Regions from separate parts of the Pseudoalteromonas sp. 2CM37A genome, predicted to be linked through region 3. Evidence: predicted binding sites of a transcription regulator. Region 3 holds the regulator's gene; each other region holds the start of a gene.
What was found. Region 3 encodes sigma-54, which starts transcription at its own class of promoters, with help from an activator protein. Its sites were predicted from a motif close to GTTGGCACGNNNNTNGNNT; they were not measured.
Positions count from the first base shown of each region.

Region 1 (3,158 bases), 110 kb from region 3:
GCCACTCTACCCCTACCATTAACTGCTGCGGGTTTAAATTAAAGTTTTGCCCTACATCCCAATGCACAGCGGGTTGAGCAAGCAACCACTCATTAACTTTATTGCCTAGTTCGTCATCACGCCCAGAAATATATTCTACGTGGCCGGTAAAATAAAATGCTTGGCTAGCTAGTGTAAAAGGAGCACCCCATGCAAGGTCTATAAAAATGCTGTTGTCTTGCTTGGCTAGCTGTTCTTTTTCCACGCCGCCGTTGGCATCAATGTAACCTGCAAATGTAGTTGTTAAAAAATCAAAGCCTGGGGCATCCCAGCTGAGCTTGATGCCTGGGGTGTACTTCATTAACCCCTCTTCACCGGCGTTTATACCAAACACTAAACCTGTGTCTTTTATTGCACCATAACGCACAGAGGTATCAAAGACTTTTGATAAGCTAAGTGTTGTGTACCACTCGCCATATATACCCGTATCTTGAAAACCATCACTAAGGCTGTCGTTTAAAAAGTCGATAAAAAAGTAGTTATCACCTAAGTCATGCTCTGAGGCATGCTCTATGGTGTAGGTGCGTGTAAATGACGACTCCCCGGTAAAGGGATTTAAGGCATCGCCAAAATTTGTGTGAAGCTGTGTGACGCTCCAATTTTCTGCTAGTGCTGAGTGAGACAAAAGCAGTATAGATGTTGTAAACAGTGTTTTTAAAAAATTCATGATTTATTTACATAACCCCAATTAAAATGCGGCGTGAGTATATCAGTGAGCATTCACCAACTAAAGAGATTAAATAAGTACAAAGGCTGATTTTTAAAATCTAAGCAGTAAAGCCCAGTAGCGCGGCTTTAAAAGAGCAGCGTTAGCCCTGTATAAAACACCTGAATTAATCATTACGCAGGTAATAAATAAGCACCTTTATATTTTGTATACCCTTGCTTAGCTTATTTACTGGGTTTTATTTAGAGGTTGTAGCGCATGCAATATTAAGCTGAGCTTTAAAGGCAATTTAATAACGGCGTGAATTGTAAGACTAAACACATTAGGTAGCTGTATTACACAGACTACGCCTTATTGAGCATAAACAAATTTCAACTCTTTCGATAAACAGCCACAGCTTTTTTACTACTGTGCACAATTTACAAAAATAAGTGCATAAAATTCATATTCTACGTCTCTCCCTTTTTAACCCTACGTACCCAATTAAAAATAAAGCATTATGTATCAACAACTTAAATAAATAAACTTGGTAGGCATAGGCTTTGCTTCATGTATTGCAAGTTAAATGGTAGCAATGGCTACATACAACAAATTACACAACGGGAGACATTATGAGTAACTCACAACACCCAATTGAATTTACAGCCCCAGGTATGGATAACGAATCAGCAAAAAAAACAATTGAAACACTCGATAACCGACTCGTAGCACTTTTAGACTTACAACTTACTTTAAAGCATATTCACTGGAATGTAGTAGGCCCAAGCTTTATTGGTGTGCATGAAATGTTAGACCCACAAGTCGATGCTATTCGCGAAATGACCGACACCATCGCGGAGCGTATTGCTACATTAGGCGGTACGCCACAAGGTACACCTAAGTCAATTGTAGATCGCCGCACATGGGAAGAATACTCATTAGGTAAAGCCTTTGTAGTAGAGCATTTAGGTGCATTAGACAAAGTATACAGTGGCGTAAACGCCGACCACCGCAAAGCCATTGGCACGCTGTCTGAATTAGACCCAGTATCAGAGGATATGATCACCAGCCAGCTAGGTGACTTAGAGCAGTTTCAATGGTTTGTACGTGCACACATTGAATCGTCTGCAGGTAAACTAAATCATTAATTTATTACCCACTTTGCCATACAAGGAATGTTAATAAGAGTTAAAGGACTAATAAAGATACAAGGAGACGTTACATAAGTAGGTACAGGATGAAGTGCAAACTACAAGGACCCGTTGCTTATTACATAAAGGATGTAGTAAATGCACCAAGGATGATTAAAGCTTGCTAACGGATTTGGTAAACCTACAAGGATTGTTAAAATACAAACGCCTAGCCATGCTAAGCGTTTGTATTTTTTACCACTTTAAAGCTTAAAACTATCCCAAGGACCAGTAATAGCCAACGTTTTAGTTGGCATGTATACATTTACAAACAAGGTTTGCCCGTCAGGTGAAAAACACGCCCCAGCAAGCTCTGTTTGCGCATACAATTTAGCAAAGTTATACACCTCTCCTTTGGGTGTCACCCCGCGTAAATGGTTATTCACCGTGTCTGTGTATTGATCCTCACATACAATTAAATGCCCGTTAGGTGCTACCGTTAAATTATCACCAAAGTTGTATAACGACTCGTTTGTACTTTCTACAAATAGTTGTATTTTACCAGGCTCATTTTGCTCTAACTCAGTGCCTTCGTTTTTTGAAGGTGTGTACTTCATTACCTGACCTAACTGCTTTTTGCCCCCATTAGTACAGCAAAAATAAAGCTCATTTTTACCCCAATGTATTCCCTCTCCTCGTGCAAATAAGGCTGCACCTTTTTTATAACCTTGCTTACGTAGGTCATCATTTGGGCTTTTAGGGTCTGTGAGCGTTATCCATTCAACTAAAAGGTCGCTGTGTAATGGCATGGCTGGTGAATCCCAATTTCGGCTATCAAACTGAGGTTGGTTTTTAATTACCATAGCTTGCAATGTGCCGCCTTTATTTAACTTACCGCGATGATGAGGAATAAACCGATAAAACAAACTATCGCCTCTATCTTCAGTTAAATAAACAATACCGGTTTGTGGGTCTATTGCGGCGGCTTCATGATTAAACCGGCCCATATCATATAATGGCTCTGGCTTAATTAGGCCTTTGGCGCTGGCTGGTACCTCAAAAATGTAACCGTGAGATTGAGACAAGCCATCGCTTTTATCCATAACGGTTTCTTCGCAGGTTAGCCAACTGCCCCACGGCGTTACACCGCCTGAGCAGTTTCTTATTGTGCCACACAGCGATAAATACTCTTGTTCGCGTTTTTGCTCTTTTAAGTTATAAATTATATGGCTAGTGCCCCCAGGCAAAGCTACACCATTTTTAAATGAATCATAGGCTAAGGGGGTTTTGTGGTTACTAATTAAATCAGATGCTTTATTAATGTGTTTAGGTTGTAGCTCATG
Region 1 covers NZ_JALNTJ010000003.1:352,187-355,344, reverse strand. Annotated here, with positions in the region: gene MTF68_RS09005 (nucleoside-binding protein) at 1-706, opposite strand, end outside; gene dps (DNA starvation/stationary phase protection protein Dps) at 1,318-1,833, shown strand; gene MTF68_RS08995 (alkaline phosphatase PhoX) at 2,079-3,158, opposite strand, start outside.
Region 1: dps (DNA starvation/stationary phase protection protein Dps) is a predicted target of sigma-54. The motif match lies at 1,236-1,254, and genes of this name have one in related genera.

Region 2 (3,158 bases), on a different contig from region 3:
TACAGATACTTCACCATCTTGAGAGACTGTAATTGATTGCGCATCATCGGGTACATTCATTTCGGGCTGAACAACAAAACCTGCACCTGAGGTAACAATGCGGCCGTCTTCATCGGTAGTAAATTGCCCATTACGCGAATACGCTATATTGCCATCGGGTTGCAGCACTTCAAAAAAACCTTCGCCTGAAATCATCCAATCGAGTGAGTTTTCGGTGGTGAGCATATTACCTTGGGTAAACTCTTTTTGGTTAGCAACCACTTTTGCACCCGCACCTAGCATTAGGCCAGATGGCAGCTCGGTATCTTGTGAAGAGCGCCCGCCAGGCTGGTTGATGTTTTGATACAGTAAATCTTCAAAAATAGCTCGGCTTTTTTTGTAACCTACGGTACTGGCATTCGCCAAGTTATTTGAAATAACTGAAATATCAGTTTGTTGAGCGTCTAGCCCTGTTTTACTTATCCACAATGCAGGATTCATAAGTATGCCCTCATTTTAAAGTTAAACTATGCGCATCAACTGATCTTGACGTTCGTCAATCTCTTCAGCTGTTTTCATTAGTTTTACTTGTAACTCAAATTGACGTTGGTGGTTGATCATATCGACCATTTCGTGAACTGGATTAACGTTAGACATTTCCAGTGCACCACTTAACACTTTTACATTTGCAGAGGTATCGACGGTTTGCCCTGGTACAGGTCTAAACAAACCATCGTTGCCTTTTTCAAGCTCTCTGCTGTTTCCTTCAACAACGCGCAGCGTGTCTACTTCTTCTAAAAAATTTGCAGGCGCCCCTTGAGGGCGAACCTGTATGGCGCCATCTTCACTAAAACTTATTTTTTCAATAGGAACCGGTAAAATTACGGGGCCACCTTCGCCAATAACTTGACGACCATGACTTGTTACCAACATACCTTGCGCAGTAATGTTTAGCGTGCCTACTTTTGTATAGGCTTCGTTACCTGAGTCATCTTGAACGGCAAGCCAGGCGTTATCGCTCATGGCAATATCTAAATCTCGCCCTGTTTCGATTATGCCGCCAGAGGTCATGTTAGAACCTGGACGCTCTTGCATAGAAAACACGCGCGTTGGTAAGCCCTCGCCAAATGCTTGCATAGAGCGCGCTTGCGCAAAGTCAGCTTTAAAGCCTGTGGTGTTTGCGTTTGCCAAATTATTGGCTTTAAGTGCAAGCCCTTGTAGGCTTTGCTTAGCGCCAGAGGCTGCAATGTAGACCATTTTGTCCATAACATCGACTCACATAAAAAATCTCTGAGTTGATAAATGCAAAATAGATGCCAGATTAAATTTGACGCAATTTATGAAGAATATTGAAAGGACTTAGTTGCAATAAGAATAGCGGCACAGCTAAAAAAAAGACTGCAAAAATGCAGCCTTAGAATTTTAACCAAAAATAAGGTTAACTTATCGAATCTGCAAAATACTTTGCTGAATTGTTGAGTTAACTTCAAGTGCTCGAGAGTTTGCTTGGTAGTTACGTTGAGCGGTAATCAAATCAACTAATTCGTTTGTTAAGTTGGTATTTGATTGCTCAAGCGCGGATGAATTAATACTACCAAAAGTCCCTGTTCCTGCTTCACCGGCCACTGGCTCTCCAGAGTCAATACTTTGCTTCCAGCTGGTATCACCTACTTGCGAAAGGCCTTGAGAGTTTGGAAAGCGAACCATAGCAACTTGGCCTAAGTAGGTTGAATCACCATTACTGTATGAGGCAACAATTTTACCGTCTGTGCCAATATCAATACCCGCTAAACGACCCACTGTAGAACCGTCTTGATCAAGTGCTTTTACTTCAAAACCACTAGAATATTGCGTTGGTATTCTTCCTGCAGTGTTGTTTTCATCGCGCCAGTTAACTTCTATACCAGCATCTGGAAATGTTGCCCCATTATCAAGTAAAGATGATAGCCCACCTGGGGTTTCTCCTAAAGTCACTTCATTAAATGTTGATGTAGTATTCGCATCGACGCCTGTCGTTGCTGGTAAACCGCTTGAATCAAATCCAAGTGTGGTAATAGGGCTATATGGTGTAGTTGTTTGCTCTGCACCAGATGTACTATCTACTACCTTGCCATCAAGTGTGGCATATACATCCCAGCTGTTTTCAGAATTACCTGCCACTGTAGGATCTTGTTTAGCAAAAAAGTACTGTAAAATATGTGGCTCACCTAGTGAATCATATACCGTTGTTGACGTTGACGAGTTATACGTACCACTTGAAGTTGGATCAAAGCTCAGGCCTGTAGGATCTGCAGTTGCATCTAAGTTAAACGATAAAAATACGTTTTCGGTTGCGCGAGGTGAGCCTGATGAGTCAGGAATTTGAATTGGGTCTGTAGTACTTAAACTAACCGATGTGGTATCACCTGTAGACTCGTCGACTGGAAAAGCTTGCAAATAATTACCTTTGGCATCAACCATAAAGTTATCTTGGTTTAGCTTAAAGGCACCTGCACGAGTGTAAGTTAAATCTTGCGACGAAATGTCGTCGGTCATTGCAAAATACCCTTCGCCGGTAATCGCTAAGTCTAACGAGTTGTTAGTAAATTGCAGTGACCCTTGGTGGAATTGCTGTGCAACCATGGTTGTTTGCACACCATCACCGTTTTTAGTTTTACCTGCACTAAAAACAGATGCAGCGTATACATCGGCAAATTCAGCACGCGATTCTTTAAAACCGGTGGTGTTTACATTAGCAATATTATTTGCTGTTACGTCTAAGTCTTTTTGAGCGGCAGCTAGGCCTGTAAGTGCGATATTAAAGCTCATAATTCACCTCTAACTTTGAATCTAATAGCCTGCTAGCAGGCGAAATACTTTTTAATTGGTTATGCGATCTCTGCGACATCAGTCAACCTAACCGCACCCTCTTTAGTGTTAATAATAATGCCACTAGAGCCGTTGATATTAACGCTTTCAATGTTTTTGAATGTTGCCACCGGTAAGCTTGAAAACTCGCCGTTGGTACTGCCCTCTGCAGTAATAGTGTATTCGCCCTCTGGTAGGCGCTCACCGGATTCATTATTACCATCCCAGCTAAAGCGCACTGCACCCGCTGCTTGCGAACCCATATCGATAGTTCTAACCAGTTGCCCAGAAGCATCTGTGACTTTAATTGTTAAATTATCAACGGCTTCTTC
Region 2 covers NZ_JALNTJ010000005.1:12,261-15,418, reverse strand. Annotated here, with positions in the region: gene flgG (flagellar basal-body rod protein FlgG) at 1-480, opposite strand, end outside; gene MTF68_RS12490 (flagellar basal body rod protein FlgF) at 502-1,245, opposite strand; gene flgE (flagellar hook protein FlgE) at 1,423-2,787, opposite strand; gene MTF68_RS12480 (flagellar hook assembly protein FlgD) at 2,847-3,158, opposite strand, start outside.
Region 2: MTF68_RS12490 (flagellar basal body rod protein FlgF) is a predicted target of sigma-54. The motif match lies at 1,282-1,300, and genes of this name have one in related genera.

Region 3 (3,158 bases):
TTTTAGCACTACGCAGCTGTTTACAAAATTCTTTGTTGCTCAGTTTATCAGCTATGGTTGCCAGAGTCTTTAGGTGCTGTTGGTTATCGCCATCTGGTACGATGAGTGCAACAAAAATATCAACAGGGCAGTTATCAATAGCATCAAAGTTAACAGGCGTGTCGCTAACAAGTACTAAAGCCAGCGGCTCTTCTACGCCACCCATTCTGCCATGAGGAATGGCGATCCCCCGGCCAATGCCTGTACTGCCTAGCTTTTCTCTGCTTGCCAGCGCATTAAGAATATCTTGTTGTGGTAAGTAGGGGAGCTTTTCATGAGCAAGCTCACTGATAAACTCTAAAATTCTTTTTTTACTACTAAAAAGGACCGCAGCTTTGCTGCAGTCCTGGCATACTAATGTACTTAATTTCATAATATTAGTGTCTAGCAAGCTTCTCTTTATGTTTTATGACTTGACGATCGAGCTTGTCAATCAACGAGTCTATAGCGGCATACATATCTTGGTGCTCTGTTGAGGCAAATAAATCTGCGCCACTTACATGAATAGTCGCTTCTGCTTTTTGGTTGAGTTTTTCTACATCGAGAATGACATGCACATTGCTAATATGATCTGAGTGCCTTTCTAGCTTTGCAAATTTATTATTTACATAGTCTCTAAGTGAATCAGTTACTTCTACGTGACGACCAGTTAGGTTTAGTTGCATAAGCATTTCCTCTTTGTTTTTTACGTCTTATATCAAACTCTTTCTCTGATTTGACGGTGGAATAGCTAGCGATTCACGGTATTTTGCTATTGTGCGTCTAGCTACTTTAATTCCTTGCTCTGCCAATATATCCGCAATTTTACTATCACTCAATGGTTTAGCTGAGTTTTCCGCGGCAATTAGCTTTTTAATTAGGGCACGTATTGCGGTTGATGAACACTCTCCGCCGTTTTCAGTGCTTACGTGGCTTGAGAAAAAATACTTAAGCTCAAAAATACCACGTGGCGTATGCATATATTTTTGCGTAGTAACACGCGAAATTGTCGATTCATGCATTTCTACCATTTCAGCAACATCGTTTAAAACCATTGGCTTCATGGCTTCTGGGCCATGTTCAAAAAATGCTTGTTGCTGTTTTACAATACAGTTTGTTACTTTGAGCAGCGTGTCGTTTCTGCTTTCAAGGCTTTTTATAAACCATTTAGCTTCTTGTAAGTGAGAGCGAATAAATTGGCTATCACCACTTGATTTTACGGTACGTGACATAGCCGCGTACTGACTATTTACGCGTATTTTTGGCATGCTATCTGGGTTTAGCTCTACCACCCAGCGGCCTTTTATTTTTTTAACCGACACATCCGGTATTACATACTCTGACTCTTCCCTTACTATTGTATCTGCAGGTTTTGGGTTGAGGGTATGTATTAGGGTCATGACCTCTTTAAGCTCGTCTTCTTTAAGCTTAGTCTTTTTCATTAATGTACGATAGTCGCGTGCCGCTAATAGATCAATGTGATCGGTTAAGATCATTTTAGTTTGTTCTATAAAAGGGGTGTCTTTATCAAACTGGTTTAGCTGAATACACAAGCACTCTTGTAAACTGCGCGCGGCTATACCTACAGGGTCAAATAGCTGAATACGTTTTAAAACGGCTTCTATTTCATCAAGTTCAACTTCAACTTCGTCATCGTTTTCTTGGTTAAAGCTTTCTAAAATTTCTTCGCAACTTAGCGTTAAAATACCCGAGTCATCTACAGCTTCTACAATGGCAATAGCAATGGCTTCGTCAGTTGGGCTAAAAGGAGTAAGCTGAAGCTGCCACATTAAATACTCATGTAGCGTTTCAGTAGAGGCACCTTGATAAATAGACTCATCTTCTGGCATTGGGCCTGAGGATGCCGCAGGGGCTGCGCTCATGTACTCATCCCAAGTTACATCCATTGCCATATCATCGCTAACGGTGTCTTTATTTAAAGCTTCGCCACTGTCTTGCTCGTACTCGCTGGTTGTATCGTCAGCCGATGCGCTTACGGTTACATCATCCGTATCTGCTTTTTGTTCATTTTTTCCAGCCGACTCTTCCGTGTAATCTTGCTCTTCTACTTCTAATAGCGGGTTGCTATCAAGTGCTTCTTGTATTTCTTGCTGGAGATCCAATGTACTGAGCTGCAGCAAGCGAATCGCTTGTTGCAATTGTGGAGTCATTGTAAGTTGCTGGCCCATGCGCAGCTGTAATGATTGCCTCATGTATCTCTAACAATCCTTTTATGTTGTTATAATTAATATTAGCAGATGCTTGTAGGTGTGGCTTAAATGTTACAGCCTAAATTGCTCGCCTAAATAAACATCGCGTACAGTTTTGTCATTTAATACGTGTTCTGGGGTGCCAGATGCAATTAGCTCCCCATGAGAAACAATGTAGGCTTTTTCACAAACATCAAGGGTTTCTCTTACATTGTGATCGGTAATTAATACGCCAATGCCACGGTTTTTAAGATGTTCTATTATTTTCTTTATATCTAACACTGAAATCGGATCAACACCAGCAAAAGGCTCATCCAATAAAATAAATTTAGGGTTAGCTGCCAGTGCTCTGGCAATTTCTACACGGCGGCGTTCACCACCAGAAAGCGCCATACCTTGGCTATCGCGAATATGCTGAATACTAAATTCATCAAGTAAGTTGTTAAGCGTTTCTTCTCGCGCGGCTTTATTGAGCTCTTTACGCGTTTCTAAAATAGCCATTAGGTTTTGATAAACTGTCAGCTTTCTAAATATTGATGACTCTTGCGGCAAATAGCCAATGCCTAAACGGGCGCGGCTGTGCATAGGTAATAACGTAATGTCGTTATCATCAATAGAAATTTTACCTTTGTCGCTAGGTACTAACCCTACAATCATGTAAAAGGTGGTGGTTTTACCTGCGCCATTAGGGCCCAATAAGCCAACAATGCTGCCGGCTTCCACTTCAAGGCCTACATTTTTTACAACTTGGCGGCCTTTATAGCTTTTTGCTAATAGTTCTGCTTTTAAGGTGCTCATGGTTGACCTTCGTTACCTGTTTTTTCTTTAATTTTTGCTTCAACAGGCACTAAAATTGTGTGGACACGATCCGTAGAGTTTTCGTCTTTTTCTGCGCTAATAAGCTGCTGCTGCATATCGTAGGTAATACTT
Region 3 covers NZ_JALNTJ010000003.1:243,003-246,160, forward strand. Annotated here, with positions in the region: gene MTF68_RS08460 (PTS sugar transporter subunit IIA) at 1-412, opposite strand, end outside; gene hpf (ribosome hibernation promoting factor) at 417-704, opposite strand; gene MTF68_RS08470 (RNA polymerase factor sigma-54) at 732-2,231, opposite strand; gene lptB (LPS export ABC transporter ATP-binding protein) at 2,301-3,026, opposite strand; gene lptA (lipopolysaccharide transport periplasmic protein LptA) at 3,023-3,158, opposite strand, start outside.

Region 4 (3,158 bases), on a different contig from region 3:
TAGACTTTTTACTGAATAATACTGAGTAATTTTTTAAATCTGTATGTTTAAATTGGCTGGCTCTATATACATGTAAAAACTCATTGTTTGCGATAACAAAGCTATTGAGGATTGATGACCAGTCTGCATACCACTCAGAATCTTCAAATGGTGTATTTCCTATAATAATAATAGCTTTATCATTATTATAGTCATCGCATAGCTGTTTCTCTGAAGATGTTTGTACAGCAGTTACTACCCCAGTGCAGCCGATTACGCTAAAAGCAAAGCACCCTAATAGGATTTTTTTCATTTTAGTATCCTATATAAAAAGTGGAATCATCTGATTGTTTGCAATTGATGATTGGTTAAAAAAATGCTTGGCTTCATAGTCGAATGTTGAAGCTGAGAGCTGCTTATCGAAGTGAGGAGAATCCATCCTGGTAAAGTCGCCTCCCCATCGAAGCCCTCTTTTTTTCATTATATCAATAAATTTAACCGCTGAAGTCGTAGCACTTTTAGTTTTAAAGGCGGTTGAGTTGTTCCAATTAGAGCCATCAACAATATTTAAATCTAAAGCATGCCCAATATAATGTTGGCTGCGTTTTGCTGGCGTTACTACAGCGCCACTTGGAGAAATTCCAAGCTGTCTTATTGTCTGGTTTAAAACCAATTTTAAGCCTAGTTTTTTTGCTTCAATGTTCATTGCTTTTATCTCAGTAATTAAGGTAGCTGAAACTACAAACTCACCTTTCAATACATTTTGGTTCGCAATTAATTTGAAGTTAGGATTAAGCTCTATATTAGTAAAAGTTGCTTCTCTTAACCTTAGCAAGTCACCTGTACATCGAAAATTGCTAGCGGCCCAGATATTAAGCTCTCGACGAGTTGCTTTGTCAGTTTATCCAGAGGTACTTCCCTTAAAGGTGGGCAGTTGATTAATAACCCTCAAATTTTTTAATCGATACGGTGCTGATTTGGCGTTCCATTGGAATAACTTTAATGCGAGCGCAGTTTTTAAGCCAAAATCACCATCAATTTTTGATTTATATGTTCCTAATTTATTGAGCAATATTTGTAATTCGGATACAAAAGAGTGATTAGCTATGTGACTTTTTCCTTCCCAGATTTGTTTTTTGTCATTGTCTCCTCTTTGAAGAGAAAACCCACCAAATAAATCCGTCACACCACTTAAAGCTGACACTACAGCATTATTATTCATATAAGCTCCTTTAAATTTATAGTTAACCGCATTCATTCCATCGCGATTGCAATATTACCTATAAAAGAATATAACTAAAGATAAAAAATAGGAACAATATTTTTCGTTAAGTCATTATGGATACACCGTAAAATTGTAAAATAGATAGAGTCAAAGCCGTAATTTAAACAAATAATTTTAAATTATTTAAGGAAAGCTTTATTCAATTTAATTTAGGTCGTTACTAGTAAACAAAAAACCGCCAAATGGCGGTTTTTTTAGAAGTTAGCGATTAGTGAGTTTTTTCAAACTCATCTACTTCACGCTCTGCTTCTTCTTTAGATTTACCGTACTGTTGCTGGATTTTACCCACTAGCTCTGTACGGCTACCTTCAATTTTGTCTAAATCGTCGTCAGTAAGATCGCCCCATTTTTGTTGCGCCTTACCTTTAAGTTCGTTCCAATTACCTTTCATACGATCGCTGTTCATAAGTATCTCCTTACTTAGTTTTAAATAACGTTCAGTATAAAAGGAGCAAAGCGTGTACCAACCAGTCAAATTTTTATTTTGTGTTTATAATCATTAATTTATATATTTAAGCGAGGCGTTACTTTTATTGCAGCGCGTATGTTCTTAAAAAATGTACAGAGCGGTCTGTAATTATTTCTGATTATGGATACGCGTAAACTCATCTGCTTTTGCGGCGCGTTTATTATTGGTTTTTGTTACAATGCCTACAAAGCAATTTTGGGTAAATAGCAGTGCTGCCGGTTCAAAACATATATCAACAACTTCTAACTACATTACAAAGTAACCCCATAACGTTATTACAAGCACCGCCTGGGGCGGGTAAATCAACCTGGTTGCCGCTACAGCTTATGCGCGACGGCCATTTTAAACGTATTGTAATGCTTGAGCCGCGCCGCTTAGCTGCACGTAATATTGCCAATTACTTAGCACAGTGCCAAAACGAAAAAGTGGGGCAGAGTGTTGGTTTGCGAGTACGCGGCGAGAGTAAAGTAAGTAGTAATACGCGCCTTGAAATAGTCACTGAGGGTATGCTTACCCGCATGCTACAAAACGACCCCGAATTAAGCGATATAGATTTACTGATATTTGATGAATTTCATGAGCGCTCAATTGCAGCCGACACTTCACTGGCCTTTGCTTTAGAGACCCAAAGTGCGCTGCGCGACGATTTAACCATACTACTTATGTCGGCCACCCTTGATACCGAGCGCTATACGCAATTTTTTGATTGCCCGGTTATACAATCAAGCGGGCGTAGTTACCCAATTGACGAAGTATATATACCAATAAAAGATGAGAGCCGCTGGTTAGATGCCATTCCTAATATCGTTAAGCAAGCACTCAATGAGCAAAGCGGTAGTGCATTAGTCTTTTTACCTGGGCAATTTGAAATAGTACGTGTGCAGCAGGCCCTTAATGATTTACCAAGTAACTGCCTAGTTGCCACGTTATTTGGCGAGCAAGATAAAGCCAATCAGCAAGCGGCGATTGCCCCTGCGCCTGAGGGGATGCGCAAAATAGTGCTTACCACCAATGTAGCCGAAACCAGTTTAACCATTGAAGGCATTCGCATTGTTATTGATAGCGGCAAACGCCGCGCGGCGAGCTATAACTTGAAAACAGGCGTAACTGAGCTTACAACACAAAGTATATCGCGCTCCTCTGCTGTGCAGCGAGCGGGGCGTGCAGGGCGAATAGAGCCAGGGGTTGTTTACAGGCTTGGCTCTAAACAAACATTTGAGCGACGTAATAGCCACGATAGCCCGGAAATACTCACCTCAGACATAAGCCAACTTATGCTGGAGGCAAAACAGTGGGGCGCAAATATTAGCGAACTCACCTTGCTTGATACGCCAACAGCGCAGCAATGCACGCAAGCGGCAAACTTACTAACCATGCTTGAAGCCATCGACTCTAAAGGTAAGCTCACTAAATTGGGCAGCAACA
Region 4 covers NZ_JALNTJ010000004.1:365,941-369,098, reverse strand. Annotated here, with positions in the region: gene MTF68_RS11755 (hypothetical protein) at 1-292, opposite strand, end outside; gene MTF68_RS11750 (M15 family metallopeptidase) at 302-814, opposite strand; gene MTF68_RS11745 (peptidoglycan-binding domain-containing protein) at 881-1,201, opposite strand; gene MTF68_RS11740 (CsbD family protein) at 1,473-1,670, opposite strand; gene hrpB (ATP-dependent helicase HrpB) at 1,943-3,158, shown strand, end outside.
Region 4: MTF68_RS11740 (CsbD family protein) is a predicted target of sigma-54. The motif match lies at 1,714-1,732, and genes of this name have one in related genera.